Regions from separate parts of the Clostridium tanneri genome, predicted to be linked through region 2. Evidence: a T-box and tRNA genes for the amino acid it is inferred to sense, from the RefSeq annotation. Region 2 holds a T-box; the other holds one or more tRNA genes.
What was found. The T-box of region 2 lies ahead of serS (serine--tRNA ligase). A T-box ahead of a tRNA ligase gene usually reads a tRNA of that ligase, here a tRNA-Ser.
Positions count from the first base shown of each region.

Region 1: it encodes a tRNA-Ser, which carries the amino acid that the T-box ahead of serS (serine--tRNA ligase) is inferred to sense. The anticodon was not compared.

Region 1 is NZ_JARUJP010000009.1:70,423-79,023, forward strand. It holds gene P8V03_RS09495 (GNAT family N-acetyltransferase) at 1-275, shown strand, start outside; gene P8V03_RS09500 (DUF2156 domain-containing protein) at 487-1,473, shown strand; gene P8V03_RS09505 (HesA/MoeB/ThiF family protein) at 1,608-2,285, opposite strand; gene P8V03_RS09510 (cell wall-binding repeat-containing protein) at 2,493-4,046, shown strand; gene P8V03_RS09515 (nitroreductase family protein) at 4,143-4,715, opposite strand; tRNA gene P8V03_RS09520 (tRNA-Ser) at 4,937-5,027, opposite strand; gene P8V03_RS09525 (hypothetical protein) at 5,276-5,419, shown strand; gene P8V03_RS09530 (DNA topoisomerase III) at 5,545-7,743, opposite strand; gene P8V03_RS09535 (VIT1/CCC1 transporter family protein) at 7,970-8,601, opposite strand, start outside.
Region 2 is NZ_JARUJP010000034.1:15,361-23,961, forward strand. It holds gene P8V03_RS17635 (nucleoside deaminase) at 1-18, opposite strand, end outside; tRNA gene P8V03_RS17640 (tRNA-Arg) at 101-177, opposite strand; gene P8V03_RS17645 (phasin family protein) at 373-675, shown strand; gene P8V03_RS17650 (ABC1 kinase family protein) at 717-2,318, shown strand; gene P8V03_RS17655 (TetR/AcrR family transcriptional regulator) at 2,355-2,927, opposite strand; gene P8V03_RS17660 (phosphatidylserine decarboxylase) at 3,137-4,024, shown strand; tRNA gene P8V03_RS17665 (tRNA-Arg) at 4,290-4,366, opposite strand; tRNA gene P8V03_RS17670 (tRNA-Ser) at 4,373-4,463, opposite strand; tRNA gene P8V03_RS17675 (tRNA-Ser) at 4,488-4,578, opposite strand; tRNA gene P8V03_RS17680 (tRNA-Ser) at 4,810-4,900, opposite strand; tRNA gene P8V03_RS17685 (tRNA-Ser) at 4,928-5,018, opposite strand; gene serS (serine--tRNA ligase) at 5,090-6,370, opposite strand; T-box leader at 6,423-6,616, opposite strand; gene P8V03_RS17695 (DUF1667 domain-containing protein) at 6,703-7,056, opposite strand; gene P8V03_RS17700 (NAD(P)/FAD-dependent oxidoreductase) at 7,077-8,468, opposite strand.

The DNA.
Region 1 (8,601 bases), on a different contig from region 2:
TAATATATATAGGTATAGGCGATAATACCTATAGAGGTAAGGGAATAGGAAAGGAAGCCCTGGCACTTACAATGGAATTTGGTTTTCAAGAATTAAATTTACACAGAATTGGCCTTAATGTATTATCCTATAATAAACCAGCATTGAAATTATATGAAAATCTAGGATTTAAGAAAGAAGGGACTTACAGAGAATTTATACATAGAGACGGAAAAAGACATGATATGTATTTATACAGCATTTTAAGACCAGAATGGGAAGAAATTAATATATAAAACCTTTTCATGTCCTTATTTCTTAGTTTTACTTACTATACTTATGTATATTGATGTTTGCAAAATATACTCTAAGTATTAATATATATAGTAGTATCTTTTTTATACCATAAAACATAAAAGTGCATACTTCACTAATATATACACATAGTTATATAATTAAAGAGTAATATAAGCAAATTTTGTAAATAAAAAGACAGGGAGTGTATTTATGCTAACATTGAATACTATTGGTGTCTGTGACAGAATAGAATATAATGAACTACAAGAAGAAGAGAATCATGAAGAACTCTGCTTTAGTCCCCTTACTATTGATGATAAATGGATTTTTGATAGATATTTAAACGAATATAATTTTAATACCTGCGAATATTCCTTTGCTAATCTTCTTATTTGGAGAAAAGGCTGTGATATAACATATACAATTTATAACGGAGTATTAATTATTAAAAAGAAAGATTTCAAAGGAAACTATCATTTTATGCAGCCTATGGGATACAATAATGAAAATCTTAAAAAAGTAATTGAACTGTTGAAAGAGTACAGATTAAAAAACAAGATGAAATATCTCTTTAAAGATGTCGAGAAATCATTTTTAAAGGAATTAAAAGATATTTATGGTGATGAAATAGAAGTGGAAGATGATATAGATAATTTTGACTATATATATGATAGTTCAAAATTAGCAACTTTATCCGGTAAAAAACTACACAGTAAGAAAAATCACTATAATTATTTTACTAAAACCTATGATTATTCTGTTAAAGACCTTTCTGAAGAATCTGTAAGAGAAGATTGCATAAAGGCTGCAGAAATCTGGCATGAGGAAAAATATAATGGTGATGAGTATTTATCCTATGAACTAAAAGGTATAAAAGAACTGATAAAAAATATGGATGTCCTTAATCTAAAGGGAATTGCTATTTATGTAGATGATGTCATATCTGCCTTTACAATAGGAGAATCTGTAAACAAAGACATGGCTATAATTCATATAGAGAAAGGACGATCTGATATAAGGGGAATTTATTCTTTTATAAATAAGACCTTTGTAGAAAAGTATTTTACTGATGTGAAATTTATTAATAGAGAGCAGGACTTAGGTATAGAGGGATTAAGAAAGGCAAAAAAATCCTATTATCCTATTAGATTAGAAGAAAAATATTGTGTGAATTTATCCGATGACTACCTGCTCTAAACTTCCAACTTATTCTTAGTTTAACTTTATAGATAACGTTAGAGCTTATAAAAATAACTTGCTTAAACTTTATTTTTATAAGCTCCATTTTTTAACATGAAAAATATTAAATAAAGTATACTGATTTTATATCTTTACATATCTAATGTCATATAGACTTGATCATATAAATCAATACGCAGTACTTTGTTTCTAAGCAGTTCTCCTCTTCCAAGCAATATTTTTAATACTTCGCTTACTTCTATGGATGCAACTAATGCTGGAGTAAAAGATGGATTTCCAAGTTCTTTCTCGATGCCCTTCTCCACCTTTCTAGGATAAATTTTCTCTAAGGTTTTTTCTCCAGGAAATATAGTTGAGACTTGTCCATACCAACCAGCAATTGCACCATGTACCATTGGCTTATTTAGCTTTCCTGCAGCATCTTTTATCAAAAATCTAGTCTTAATATTATCCACTGCATCTATTATTACATCCTGATCTGAAAATACACTTAATATATTTTCTTCTGTTATTCTATCGGTTATGGTCTGTACCTCTATCTCAGGATTTACTAGTTTCATTCTTTCTTTTGCTTCCATTGCTTTCCTTTTCCCCAAATTGTTACAATTTGATAAAAGTTGTCTGTTTAGATTACTTTCATCAAATACATCTCCATCTACTGCAGTTATGCGGCCAATTCCTAATCTGCCTAACATTTCAATTATGTATCCTCCTAGTCCTCCACAACCTATAACGCAGACCTTAAAACTTTTTAGTTTAGAGTTTTCCTCCTTAGAAAGCATTTTCATATTTCTTTCATATCTACTCATATTGTCAACCCCCTTAAACAAACATTGTTAGGTAAATTATACCATAAAGTACTTTTAAACATATATTTATTTTGCAATGTTCTTTATAAATATATTCATATGTTTATATTAACTACCTATATATCCAAAATATTAAATAGGCTATACTATTTTTTGTATTTTTGTGGTAAAATCTTAATATTATACAGTAAAGGAGTTGTGTATACTTTGAAAAAGATATTAAGTTTAATTGCAGCATCTATTCTAGTAATTAGCATTTCAAATACAGTAAGTGCAAAAAACCTCTACAATATTAAAAGAATTTTTGGACAGGATAGATACAAAACCTCAGTTAATATATCAACTAATTTTGGTAATAGCTTACATAATGCCGTTATTCTAGCCAGTGGAAAAGACTTTCCTGACGCACTTTCTGGTAGTTTACTTTCAAAAAAATTCAATGGCCCTATATTACTTTTAGGAAACACAGTAGCAGAAAGCTATGATTCCACAGAATACATAAAAAGTCATTTAAATAAAAATGGAACTATTTATTTATTAGGCGAACAAGCATCCATAAGTGATGAATTTATCGGTCATTTTAAAAATCTTGGATATAGTAATGTAGTGCGGTTAGGTGGAGTAAATAGATTTGAAACAAATAAAATTATAGTTAATTTTATAGATGTTAAAAAGGGAACCCCTGTTGTCATTGCAAATGGATATGGCTTTGCCGATGCTATTAGTATATCCAGTGTTGCAGCCTCAAAGCAGTACCCAATATTGATGACAGATTCCGACCACCTGCCAGATGGAGCAAAGGATATTATCTCCAATTTACAACCTGAGCAGATTTACTTGATAGGTGGACAAGGTTCTATTAAAGACTCAGTAGTAGATGAACTAAAAAAACTTGTGCCGACCTTAAATGATAGTGAATTAGTAAGAATCTCTGGTAATGATAGATATGACACTTCACTAAGTATATCTAATTACTTTAATTTAGAAACTGATACTGCAATAATTGCAAATGGCTCAAATTTTCCTGATGCATTATCTGGTAGTGCTTTAGCTGCAAAATTAAATGCACCGATTATTCTCACAGATGGTCAGAATATATCCAATCAAAAAAGCTTTATAGAAAGTAAAAATTATAAAAACTTAATCCTATTAGGAGGGTTAGCTTCTATTGACTTATCCGTTGAATATGTCTTAAAAGGAGCGGATAACATTAAAGAAGCTGAGAAAAAATACTTAAATAGTTTGTCCCAGTATTGTGAAAGTTTTATAAAGAAATGTACAACTACCTCTAATTATATAGATGAAACTTTTGCAAAGGTCAACTCTGTAAAAAGTATTTCAGAACTAACTACTGCTTCAGAAATATCTGACTCCCTTAGCAGCCTTACACAAATATATGGAGATGGCAAGACTATACTTGAAAAGTATAAGGAAGATCTAATTGTTCTTAAAACTGAGGTTTCTAACCTAAAGCCTCCTAGTACTTTAGAAATCCTTAAAACTAGCTATATAAATGGCATAGAAGAAGAACTAAAAGCTGTAGAGAAGCTAATAAGTTATTTTAATTCATACATAGACTTATTCTCTTCACTTAAGGATGGTTTCAGCAACTCAGATTCAGCTAAAATAAACCAGAAAATTAATGAGTTAGATATGATAAACAAGACTATCTCAGGTGATCTTAAGAACTCACAAAAGGGTGAACTTGCTATTAAAGGCTTAAATCAAAGCCTATTGAAAATCAAAGAACTGATAAAGTAATTTCTCTAGCTGGGAAAATTTTATCCCCCTAATAGATATATAAGTTATTGTAAATATCTATTAAGGGGATTTTCCTAATTAAAAAAATTTCACCTTTTATTTATCTAGTATTAGATCTTCTAAAGCTCTCTTCGGAACATGATGAACTCCATCTTCATCCCTATAGTATTTTATGTCTCCCGATTGACTAAGAGGCTCTAATTTAACAACTTCCTTTGGCTTTCCTAAAGCTATAACCATAATTATTGAGTATTCCTCTCCTAATTGCAGCTCTTCAGCTAAGGTTTTTCTATCTACATTTCCAAACATACAACCACCAAAGCCTTTTTCTACAGCACCAAGAAGAATACTTTGTGCAGCTAATCCAGAATCCCAAAGACTATTTTTGCTTAAGGTTAAATCTTGAAGCATCACTATGTATGCTGATGGTTTCTCTCCTTCTGTTGGACCATCCCAATCTTTTAAATAGCCTGCCCATTTAAGAGTATTAAATATCTTCTCATTTTTATCTTCACTGTTAGATAATACATATTTTAAGGATTGCATATTCATCCCAGAAGAAGTTACTCTAGCTAAGTCTATAAGCTCTTTTAAAGTATTCATAGTTATTTTTTCATTCTGGTAAAAGGTTCTGTAGGTTCTGTTCTTTAAAACTAGATCTCTAATCATTTTTCACACCCCATACTTCTAATATTTTCTTAATTATATCATAGACTGCTTATTATAAGTTATCAATATACACTTTTAAGTATTCTAGTATACTTTTGGTTACCTTTTATTTTTTATTATGTTTATATAATAAAAAAAGGTAGGTACCTTTAATAGAATACCTACCTTACCTATTCACATATAACTAAATAAAAAAACATCTAGCAAATCGCTAGATGTTTTGGCGGAAAGAGTGGGATTCGAACCCACGGTACGGTCACCCGTACGCCGGTTTTCAAGACCGGTGCCTTAAACCAACTCGACCATCTTTCCATGTCCCTTCGACATTAGTTATTATATCAGCATTTTTAAAATAGGTCAATACTTTTTAAGAATAAAATAGTAAATTTTTAAGTATTTTTTCATTTAACCCTTCTTAAAAACATATCTTACCAGTAATACTACTATAGCTACAATTAATAAATAACGATTTTAGAATTGGTTCTTCATAATTTCTTTATATCTGAAAACTATAATTAAATCATAAAAACAATAAGGATATTGTTGAGAGGAGAATTATGATGAAGATATTTAAATGCCTTTTTAGTAAAAAGTTTAAAAAAGAATATTCAAAACAACTGGTATATAAACTTAATGATATAGATGAGCAAATTGAAAAAATATATACAAAACTCAAATTAGATAAACCAAAAAAAGCTTCCTAAAGATTATATTACTAATCCCCTCTTAATTAATATAATTAATACAATCAATTAAAAATAAAGAAGACTTATTAAAATAATAAAATAAGACAAGGTCCAGAACTATGCTTAACCTTGCCTTATTTTTGCTACTTTAACTTTAATTTAGCTAAAGCTTCTGCTAGTGCAGAATTCATTGGAGCTTCACTTTCCTGCTTCATCTTCTTCATATACTTTGCTACGTCTTTTTTATCTACTTTACCACTATTTTTTTCAAATCTCTTCTTAAAGGATGAGAGTTTTTCTCTAAAGCTACAGTTAGTACAAACATAAATCTGTCCTTCTCCCTGCCCTCTTAATTCAAGTTTCTTATGACACTCTGGACATCTTACATTAGTAAGTCTAGCAAGGTTTTCTCTGTGTCCACATTCTCTGTCCTGGCATACAAGCATTCTTCCATTTTTACCATTAACCTCAAGCATGTATTTTCCACAATTAGGACATTTTTGTCCACTTAGATTATCGTGTTTAAATTTATCAGTACTTTCTTTTACATCCTCTACAAGCTTTGTAGCATAACCTCTCATATTGTTTACGAAGGTATTTCCCTTTAATCTCCCTTTACTAATTAAGTCTAACTCTCTTTCCCACTTAGCAGTTAATAGAGGCGATTTTAAATCTGATGGAACTAGCTCTATAAGCTGTTTTCCCTTTGAAGTAGGAACTATTTCTTTGCCCCTTTTTTCTATATAAAAAGAATTAAATAGCTTTTCTATTATATCTGCTCTTGTTGCAACAGTACCAAGTCCCCCTGTTTCTCCTAGGGTTTTGGAAGCTTCTTTGTCTAGTTGAACGTATTTTTGAGGATTTTCCATTGCAGATAGCAGCGTTGCTTCATTAAATCTTGCCGGTGGCTTTGTTTGAGATTTATTTATGCTTACCTTTGTAAAGGATATACTATCTCCCTTTTTAACCATAGGCAGAAGTTGCTCTTTTACCTCATTGTCATTTACATCATCACTGCTATCAAGGTCATTTTCCCTATCATAGACAGCTTTCCATCCCTTTGATTTAACTATCTTTCCTTTAGCTATAAAAGTCTCTCCGTTTACTTCTGCTTTAACAGTAGTTTGTAAATATTCAAAAGGAGGAAGCATAACGCTTAAAAATCTCTTAACTACCAAATCATAAATATTTTTTTCCTCACTGCTTAAATAAGCTAGTATAACCTTCTGTTCTGTTGGAATAATTGCATGGTGATCTGAAATCTTACTATCATCTACAAATCCCTTATGAGCTTTAATCTTACTTTTTAATATTTCATTAGTAAATTTAGCATAGTTTCCTACGGATACAGCCTTTAATCTATCCGGTAATGTAGCTACAATATCACTGGAAATATATCTTGAATCTGTTCTTGGGTAGGTTAAAATCTTATAATTCTCATACAATCTCTGCATTATAGAAAGAGTTTGTTTTGCAGAATAGCCAAATATTCTATTGGCATCCCTTTGAAGTTCTGTTAAATCATATAGATTAGGAGCATGTTTTTTCTTATCACTTTCAGTTATCTCTACAATCTCACCACTCTTACCAGTAACCTTTACAGAAATCTCCTTTGCCTTACTCTCATCAAAGGTTCTTATATTCCCACTTTTATCCTGCCATTGAAGAGAGAATCCTTTAGCAGTTCCTATAACATTAAAGTAATCCTTTGGCTTAAACTTCTTTATTTCCTCTTCTCTCTCAACTATCATAGCAACAGTTGGAGTCTGTACTCTTCCAGCAGAAAGTTGAGCATTATATTTACAGGTTAACGCTCTTGTAACATTTAATCCTACAATCCAATCAGCCTCTGATCTACACACAGCAGATTGATATAGATTCTCGTATTCCCTTCCAGGTTTTAAGTTTCTAAAACCATCTAGAATTGCCTTGTCTGTTTGAGAAGAAATCCATAAACGTTTTATAGGTTTTTTGAAACCTACCTTCTCTATAATCCAACGAGCTACAAGCTCCCCTTCTCTTCCAGCATCTGTTGCTATAACTAATTCATCTATATCGTTTCTGTTCATAACCTTCTTAACATCATTAAAATGCTTTGCGGTTTTACCTATCACAGTAAGTTTCATTCTATTTGGAAGCATAGGAAGTGTGTCCATGCTCCATTTTTTATACTTTTCATCGTATGCTTCTGGGTCTGCCAGTGTAATTAAATGGCCTAAAGCCCACGTTACGACATATTTACTTCCCTCTATATATCCATTTCCTTTTGTATTACATTTTAAAACCTTTGCTAAGTCTCTACCTACAGAAGGTTTTTCTGCTAAAACTAATGTTTTTCCCATATTTAATATATCCTTTCACTTTTTAATTAGCCTTTAATAATTCTAACAGTTAATAGAAAAAAAGACCATACTAAATTTTAATAGTATGGTTTGTTGCAATCCAATATGCCATTATTACCCAGGACATACTAAATTTAGTTTCACTTTTTTCCTATAATACTAAGGCAGAAAGCAGCTTTCCTACAGCATTATCTACAGCTTTTTGCACCTCTATCACGAAACCTATCTATGCTAAACCAGAGAACAATGCACCGATTAGATACGCAGCGCCGGCAGCAAGACCTCCTACAATAAGCATTTCTAGGCCTGACCTAATCCAATTCTTGCCTGTAATCTTTACTTTTAATGCTCCTAAAATAAATAAAGTAAGGGCTGTTAAAATGCAAGAAAGAAAAAACATATTTCCTTCGCTGTTAATAGAAGGAATAAATTTAGAAAAAACATAAGCAATTAGTGGTATTAATCCAAATATTCCGAAGGAAAAAAAGGTAACTAAAGCATTTTTAACTGGAGACTCATTTTCTTCAATTATTCCAAGTTCCTCAACCATCATAATATCTATCCAAGCTTCTTTATTTTTCGAAAATATCTCTGTTACAATTTTGGCATCTTCCTCAGCTATTCCCTTCTCTATATACAACTCCATTAATTCTTGCTTTTCTCCCTCAGGATAGTGCTCAACTTCCCAGGCCTCTCTCTTTCTTTCTGCCTCTTTGTATTCAGTTTCCGCCTTAGTACTTAGATAGTCTCCTATAGCCATAGATAAGCCATCTCCTACAAGATTTGCAAACCCTAAGATTAATACTACACTAGGTGAAAGAGCTGCCCCAGCTACCCCTGCCACTACAGCAAAGGTAG
Region 2 (8,601 bases):
CATAAAATCTTCATTCATTGAGATACCTCTTAAGTTTTGTTACTTATAATTTATTTATTATAAAAATAAAAGTCTGTAAACTTAAAGTTCACAAGACTTTTGGTGCGCCCGAGAGGAATCGAACCCCCGGCACGCGGTTTAGGAAACCGCTGCTCTATCCTACTGAGCTACGAGCGCATACTTAATTCTTACTATATGTATTTTATTACAATTAATTATAAAAGTCAATTTAAAACACTTACTTTTTATCCCAAACTATATTTTTAAATGTAACCCTCATATTAAAGAATAAAATAAATATCTTCTATTATTAATTAGCATCTTGGGTATATTATAATATGATTAAAAATATAATAACTAGGAGGTGTTATTATGGTAAATGAATTAAAAAATTTATTTTTAGCTGGTATAGGTTCTGCTGCTTATACTTATGAAAAAGCTTCTAAGTTAATAGATGATATGGTTGCAAAAGGCAAGTTAACAATTGATGAAGGTAAAGATTTATCTGAAGAACTAAAAAGAAATGTAAAGGATAAAACAGCTCAGTATAAACCATTGACTAAAGAAGATATTATATCAATATTAAAAGAAATGGATTATGCCAGTAAAACCGATATATCTATTATCAATCAACGACTAAGTGTACTAGAAGAAAAGATGAAGGATAAAGCATAAGCCCGACTAATGTTAGGGCTTTGTTAATTTGGAGGTATATTATGTATAAAAACTCAGTACAAAGGTTTAAAGAAATAGTTAGGGTTCTAGCCTCTTACGGCTTTGGATATATTGTTGATAGTAAATCTAATAGAGCCAAAAATTCTCCTATAAACCTAACAAAGGCCTTCGAAGAGCTAGGTCCAACTTTTATAAAAATAGGACAAATTTTAAGTGCTAGACCGGACATATTGCCTCCTGATTATATAAAAGAACTTTCTAATCTTCAAGATAAGGTAGCTCCTGAAAGATATGAAGATATAAACAGTATTTTTATAAGTGAATTTAACAAACCAATTGAAGAATGCTTTATTTATTTTGAAAAGGAGCCACTTGCTTCCGCCTCCATAGCGCAAGTTCATAACGCTATTCTTGATGATGGTAGAGAGGTCATTGTGAAAGTTCAAAGACCTGAAATAAGAGAAAAAATGCACATGGACATATCTATATTGCATAAGATAATAAAACTCTCTAAATCTAAGTTTGCCAATGCACTCATAGACCCTAGTGAGGCCTTAGATGAAATTCTTGCATCTACTGAAAATGAATTAAACTTTAAAATAGAAGCAGAAAATATCAATAAATTTAGAGACTTAAATAAAAATGTTGCCTTTTGCTATGCGCCATTTATAATTGATAGGTTATCTAGCAGTAAAGTTTTAACTATGGAAAAAATAAATGGTCTTAAGATAACTGATATTCATAGTCTTGATACCTATGGGTATGATTCAAACGACATAGGAAAGAAGTTAACTCTTTCATTTTTTAAGCAAATTTTTACTGACGGTTTTTTTCACGGAGATCCTCATCCTGGTAACCTGCTTATTGACAAAGGAAAAATATGCTTTATAGATTTTGGCATAGTAGGAACACTTTCAGATTCACTGAAGTCATCATTAAACGAAGCAATTGTAGCTGTAGCCTTAAAGGATATAGATAAGCTGGTTTCTGTAATTATATCTATAGGAATAAAGAAAGGTTTTGTTGATAGAAATAAGCTTTATGAAGATATAGAATACTTATTTTTTAGATATGTTTCAACATCGTTGAATAATATTAAAATTTCAGTACTAATTGAAGAAATATTTGATTGTGCAAAAAATAATAATATAAAACTACCTAAAGATTTAACTTTACTTGTAAAGGCTATGATTATAGTAGAAGGAGTTGTTGCAAAGATAGCACCTGAAATTCAAATTATCGATGTTGCCATCCCCTTTGTAAGAACTAATAGTGAATTACTACTGCTTAAAAATATTAACTTAGATCAATTTTTAATACACTCTTACAATTTTACAAAGGACCTTTCACTTCTTCCTTCAAAATTCACAGAACTGACAAATAGTATATTGAAGGGTAGAGCTAAAATACAATTTGAAATACCTCATCTAAATAAGTCTATTAATGAACTAAATAAAATGACTAACAGGTTGGTATTTGCACTAATAATTTCATCTTCTATAATCGGATCATCTCTTATATTGAATAAGAACATTGGTCCTCAGATATACGGAATGTCCTTCATTGGAATATTAGGCTTTGCTATAGCTGCTCTTATGGGTTTATGGTTACTTGTATCAATTATTAAGTCTGGTAAGCTATAAAAGGAGTTAAATATTTTATTCTCCTTTTATAATTTACTATTTTCTTTCCTGTATACCCTCAAGTATGTATTTCAATTGTCTCTCTATCAGCTGATCTAAACTACCTTTATCATCATTTATAAGTTCATATACTGCAGTGGAGCAAATTGTACCAAACAATGTGTATGCCATTAGATAAGAATCTCCTCTTTTTATTACTCCCTTGTCCATTCCCTCCTCTAGATAAGATTGGGTATAGCAAATATGTTTATTAATTGCCGCTCTTAATTCTAATTGCCTTAATTCTTCTCCCCATATTTGGCTCATTACAACTTTAAAAAAGTCTCTACTTTCATAAACTAAACTTAATTGAATTCTGCATAACACCTTAATCTTACATAAAATGTTGTCTTTTTCACTTGCAACATCTTCTATTGAATTTTTTATTAATTCCATACCTTCTCTTACTATAAAATTAAATATTTCTTCTTTACTCTTAAAATGATAATATAAAGTTCCTTTAGCTACACCTGCCTCAGATGCTATAGCATCCATTGTAGCTCCATTATATCCACACTTTGAAAAGATTTTTATGGCAGATTCAAATATTGACTTTTTTGTATCATTCATTGATATCACTTCGCATTTCCATTATATTGTAAATAAACAACCAACTTTATTATATTACATCACTTTAACTAAGTAAAGATATACATTTATTATACTATCTCTTCAACTTATGGTAGGACTGCTGTATTATAAATTGACAACTGTTAAATAATAATTGATAATTGTAATAAGTATTTTTGTAAAAATTTATTAATGAAAGAGGTTTCCTAATGGTTAAATTTTATAATAGGCAAACTAAGAGCTATGAAATAGAACAAGTTGCTGGAGACAAATACCTTCAATGGACTTATTCTTCACCTATAGGAATGAGGTTATTAGAGCTTTTAGTTAAGAAAAAGATTTTTTCAAGTATTTACGGCTCCTACTGCGATAGTAAACGAAGTAGGAAAAAGATTAGCTCATTTGTGAAAAATTTTGATATTAACATGTCTCATAGTGAAAAAAAACTGGAACAGTTTCAATCATTTAATGACTTTTTTACTAGAAAACTAAAAAAAGAAGTAAGACCGATAGATATGAACCTAAATTCTTTAATTTCTCCTGGTGACGGAAGACTTCTAGCCTATGAAAACATAAATTTAGATGAATTAGTTCAAATAAAAGGATATACTTATAGTTTTAATAAACTTATAAATAATTCAGAGCTGTTATCAAAATTCTCTGAAGGCACATGCTTAGTTCTTAGACTATGTCCTACAGATTATCATAGATTTCACTTTGTAGATAATGGAGTATGTGAAGATACAACTAAGGTTAAGGGTGATTATTATTCAGTTAACCCTATTGCCCTAGAGAAGATACCAGAGCTCTTTTGTAGAAACAAAAGGGAGTGGAGTATATTTCATTCAGAAAACTTTGGTGACATATTACTTATTGAGGTAGGGGCCACTTGCGTAGGTTCAATAATTCAAACATATCCTCCTAATGTTAAAATAAAAAAAGGTGATGAAAAAGGTTATTTTAAATTTGGTGGATCTACAACTGTATTGTTTATTGAGAAGAATAGAATTAAGATTGATGAAGATATAATTATGGAAAGTAAAAAAGGTTACGAAACCAGAGTATTTATGGGAGAAAAGATAGGTCAAAAATTATAGAACTAGTTCTGCTCCGCTAAAAACTTAATACTTAAAACATAAAAATAAACTTCGCTTGTTTCTGAGCGAAGTTTATTTAATGAGGGGATTACTAAAAAATGAATAACTTTGATTAATTAATAAGTTTTGGGTTTTAGGTTATTAATTAATACTATTTATATTATTTACATTATCTTCTATTTTATTCAAAGCTCATATATTTTATTTATATAATACTAAATTTTATTTATAAAAAAAAGGCTTCCTAAATCTAAGAAGTCTTTTCTGGTGCGACGGAGAGGATTCGAACCCCCGACCAACTGGTTCGTAGCCAGCTACTCTATCCAACTGAGCTACCATCGCATAGGTTGGCGGAGAAAGAGGGATTTGAACCCTCGCGCCGGTTACCCGACCTACGCCCTTAGCAGGGGCGCCTCTTCGGCCACTTGAGTATTTCTCCATGCCCTACATTGTTCAAAATATTTGGCGGAAAGACAGGGATTCGAACCCTGGGTACGATCACTCGTACGCCGGTTTTCAAGACCGGTGCCTTAAACCAACTCGACCATCTTTCCATATCCTTTGACATAAATATATTAACACAAGTGATTGAAAAAATCAAATATTTATTTAAGTATTTTTCATAATTTAATCTTATTTATTACTATTAATCTCCAGTATTTGTATCAAATGTACAATTGCTGTATTTTTATATCCTATTTAGTAGAAAATTGATTTAATTAACTTATAAGTTTTAAAAATATACTTATTATGAAAATAAAAAAGCACCATTGTAAGTGCTTTTCTGGCGGAGAAAGAGGGATTTGAACCCTCGCGCCGGTTACCCGACCTACGCCCTTAGCAGGGGCGCCTCTTCGGCCACTTGAGTATTTCTCCATGCCCTACATTATTTTAAAAAATAAATGGCGGAAAGACAGGGATTCGAACCCTGGGTACGATCACTCGTACGCCGGTTTTCAAGACCGGTGCCTTAAACCAACTCGACCATCTTTCCTTGCTTGTTGACATGTATTATTATATCAACACTATGCATACATGTCAACAACTTTTTTTATTTTTTTATATTTATTTTATAACTTCTCTACCACCCATATATGGTCTTAAAGCTTCTGGAATTACTACACTACCATCAGCTTGTTGGTAATTTTCTAAAATTGCAGCTACAGTTCTTCCTACTGCAACACCTGATCCATTTAAAGTATGAACATATTGTGGCTTATCTTTTGCTGTTTCTTTATACTTTATGTTAGCACGTCTTGCTTGGAAATCTTCAAAATTACTACAGCTTGATATTTCAACATATCTATTATAACTTGGCATCCAAACTTCTATATCATATTTTAAAGCTGCTGTAAATCCTAAATCACCTTTACATATTCTAACTACTCTATAAGGTATTCCTAACTCTTGAAGTACTTCTTCTGCATCATTTGTTAACTTTTCAAGCTCTTCATAAGATTGTTCTGGTTTAGTGAACTTAAGAAGCTCAACCTTATTAAATTGGTGTTGTCTTATTAGTCCTCTTGTATCTCTACCAGCTGAACCTGCTTCTGCTCTAAAACATCCACTGTAAGCTACATGCTTTATTGGTAAATCCTCACCTTTTAGTACCTCACCTGAATAGAAATTAGTTACAGGAACTTCTGCTGTTGGAATTAAGAAGAAATCGTTATTAGCAACTCTAAATGCATCCTCTTCAAATTTTGGAAGCTGACCTGTTCCTATCATACTATTTCTATTAACCATATATGGTGGGAATAATTCTTCATAACCATGTTTTTCAGTATGAACATCTAAGAAATATGATATTACAGCTCTTTCTAATCTAGCTCCTAATGCTCTATAGAAAGTAAATCTTGATCCAGCAACTTTTCCAGCTCTTTCAAAATCAAGTATATTAAGACCTGTTCCTATCTCCCAGTGAGGCTTAGGTTCAAAGTCAAACTTAGTAGGCTCTGACCATTTTCTTATTTCAACGTTATCTGCATCTGTTTCTCCATCTGGTACTGCTGGGTTTGGTATATTAGGTATTCTTAACATTATGTACTCTATTTTTTCATCTATCTCTGATAGCTTTACATCGTACTGCTTTATCTTGTCTGAAAGCTCTTTCATTTCTGTCATAAGAGCATCAGCATTTTCTCCTGACTTCTTTAATTTAGCTATCTCAGCTGAATCTTGATTTCTCTTGTTCTTTAATACCTCAACTTCAACTAATATCTGTCTTCTATTCTCATCTAATGATATTACTTCGTCTATAACTGATATGTCGAAGTCCTCACCTCTATTTCCTAGTGCAGTTTTAATTTCATCTGGATTGTTTCTTATTCTTTTTAAATCTAGCATAATTGTTCTCCTCCTAAATGTTTTTATATAAATAAAAAAAGCCTTCCATCCCTAAAGGGACGAAAGACTCCGTGTTGCCACCCTAATTAATCAAAAAATTTGATTCACTCGAAGATTATAACGGTATCACCGATCTGTAATTAGCAGTACCTCAAAGGTGGATTCACAACATTCCAGTATCAGTTTTCACCAACCACTGACTCTCTTAAACTTTCATATCGTTACTAGCCTTATCATAGGTTAATTTTAATTTTTACTTAATTATATATACATTTACTTTTTATGTCAATAGCAATTTATGTTTTTTTCTGTATATTTACAAATATTTAACTTTAATCAATGTTTTTAGTGCATACTATGTCTGCTCCAGTATTTAATATATTCTTACAAACTATATCTCCTGCCTTAATCGGTGCCCCTACATATAATCTACTTAATGCCTTCGAGCATTCTACCCATAGCTTCTTATCTAAAGGCTTACTGCTTTTTACAGGAACTACATTATATCTTGACCCTTTTATTCTTACTAAAGTAGTAAGAATACCTTTATTACTATTTATCTGCTCTTTAGCATATTTTATTCCTTCATCACATAAATTTCCTTGGACTTCTATAGAATCATTGTATATATCAATACTAAGTATACACTTATTATTACATCCATAGCAAATAGCCTCTTTAATCAACTTTAAATTCCTCCAAATACCTACATTTCATCAAATTCCTTTATTCTAGCCATTACTATTGTTGAGTTTTTAGAGTCTCTTACAATCTCTGTTAGTTTCTTATCAGTTTCTCTTGCTAATATAGCTGCTATCTTATGTAGGCACTGTGATCCATTGCAACGACCAAAGGTTACACCTGTTCTTCTCCTTATAGCTTCTAATGTACGTGCTCCTAATGGCCTTCTTATAGAATCTACAATTTCTCCTTCTGTTACCTTTTGACAATAGCATATTACCTTTCCATACTTATTATCTAATTTTATAATATTGTTTCTTTCATCGTTTGATAGATCCCTAAATCTATAAATTTCTCTTCTTTTATCCACAAAGTCTTTTTTTAAAACACAATTTAAATTACTAACTATAGTTTCACACACGATACTAGCAATAGCTGGTGTCATAGTAACCTGTCCATAGTGTTTCCCCGTTACTTTAATATATCCTTTATCAATAAGACTGTCATCTATAATTAAAGTATCATTATAAAAAGGTGATTCATAAAAATTATTTATTTCAGCTTCATCAATTTTTCCTATAAAGTTATATATCTTTTTTAAACTATCATCGCAATTTATATTTTTATCTGTTTTTACTGATAGTATTGATCCGCCTTGAATAGTAGAGACCGAGTATAGTTTATCACCATTTTCGTTTAATGTTGATATAATATTTTTAAAACTTCCTTTAAAACTTTTTGCTAATAAAAATTGTTTCAAATAACTTCTACTCTCGGTTATTCTATTAGACTTATCTATGCTGTAATTTTTACCAGGTGTAGTGTTGAGGACCATATTACAAGTGAATTTATTCTTATTCGTTATTACTCTAAACCCCTTAGATACTTTTTGTATGTCTAAAACTTCTTCTTCTAACTTAAAGTTTACTCCATTATCAAATGCAATTTCTGCATAGGAAATAGCAAGATCATAAGGAGATATAACTCCCGTATTCTTAGAATGTATCGCTCTTTTCACGTTTATATTTAAATTAGGTTCTAATTCATATACCTTCTTACTGTCTAGTAGGAATATATTATCAATTCCTCTATCGATCGCTTTATTATACATTTCTATTAAATCATTTTCACTTTTTTTATCTTCTGCAATAATTAAAGAATTATATTTTTTATAAGGTATGTTAAACTTTTCAACAATATCATATATAAGCCTATTTCCCATAAACTCTAGTTTAGAAACCAATGTATCCTCGCATTCAACTCCATCATAAACCACAGCAGAGTTTATCAAAGCAACATCATCTGCTATATCATAATCCTTTTCAATTAATGCAATGTTTAGACTATATTTGGAAAGTTCATAGGCAACTGCGCACCCTATTATGCCTCCCCCTAATATAAGAACATCATAATCCATATTTCAACCTTCCTCTCCAGGAACAGTAATAATTTAAACTAATATAAACAGTATTAGGCTCTTAGAATTATTTTATCCTTTCCTATTTTAATTATATCATAAAACTTAAATAAAAATTAAAATACAAGTATCC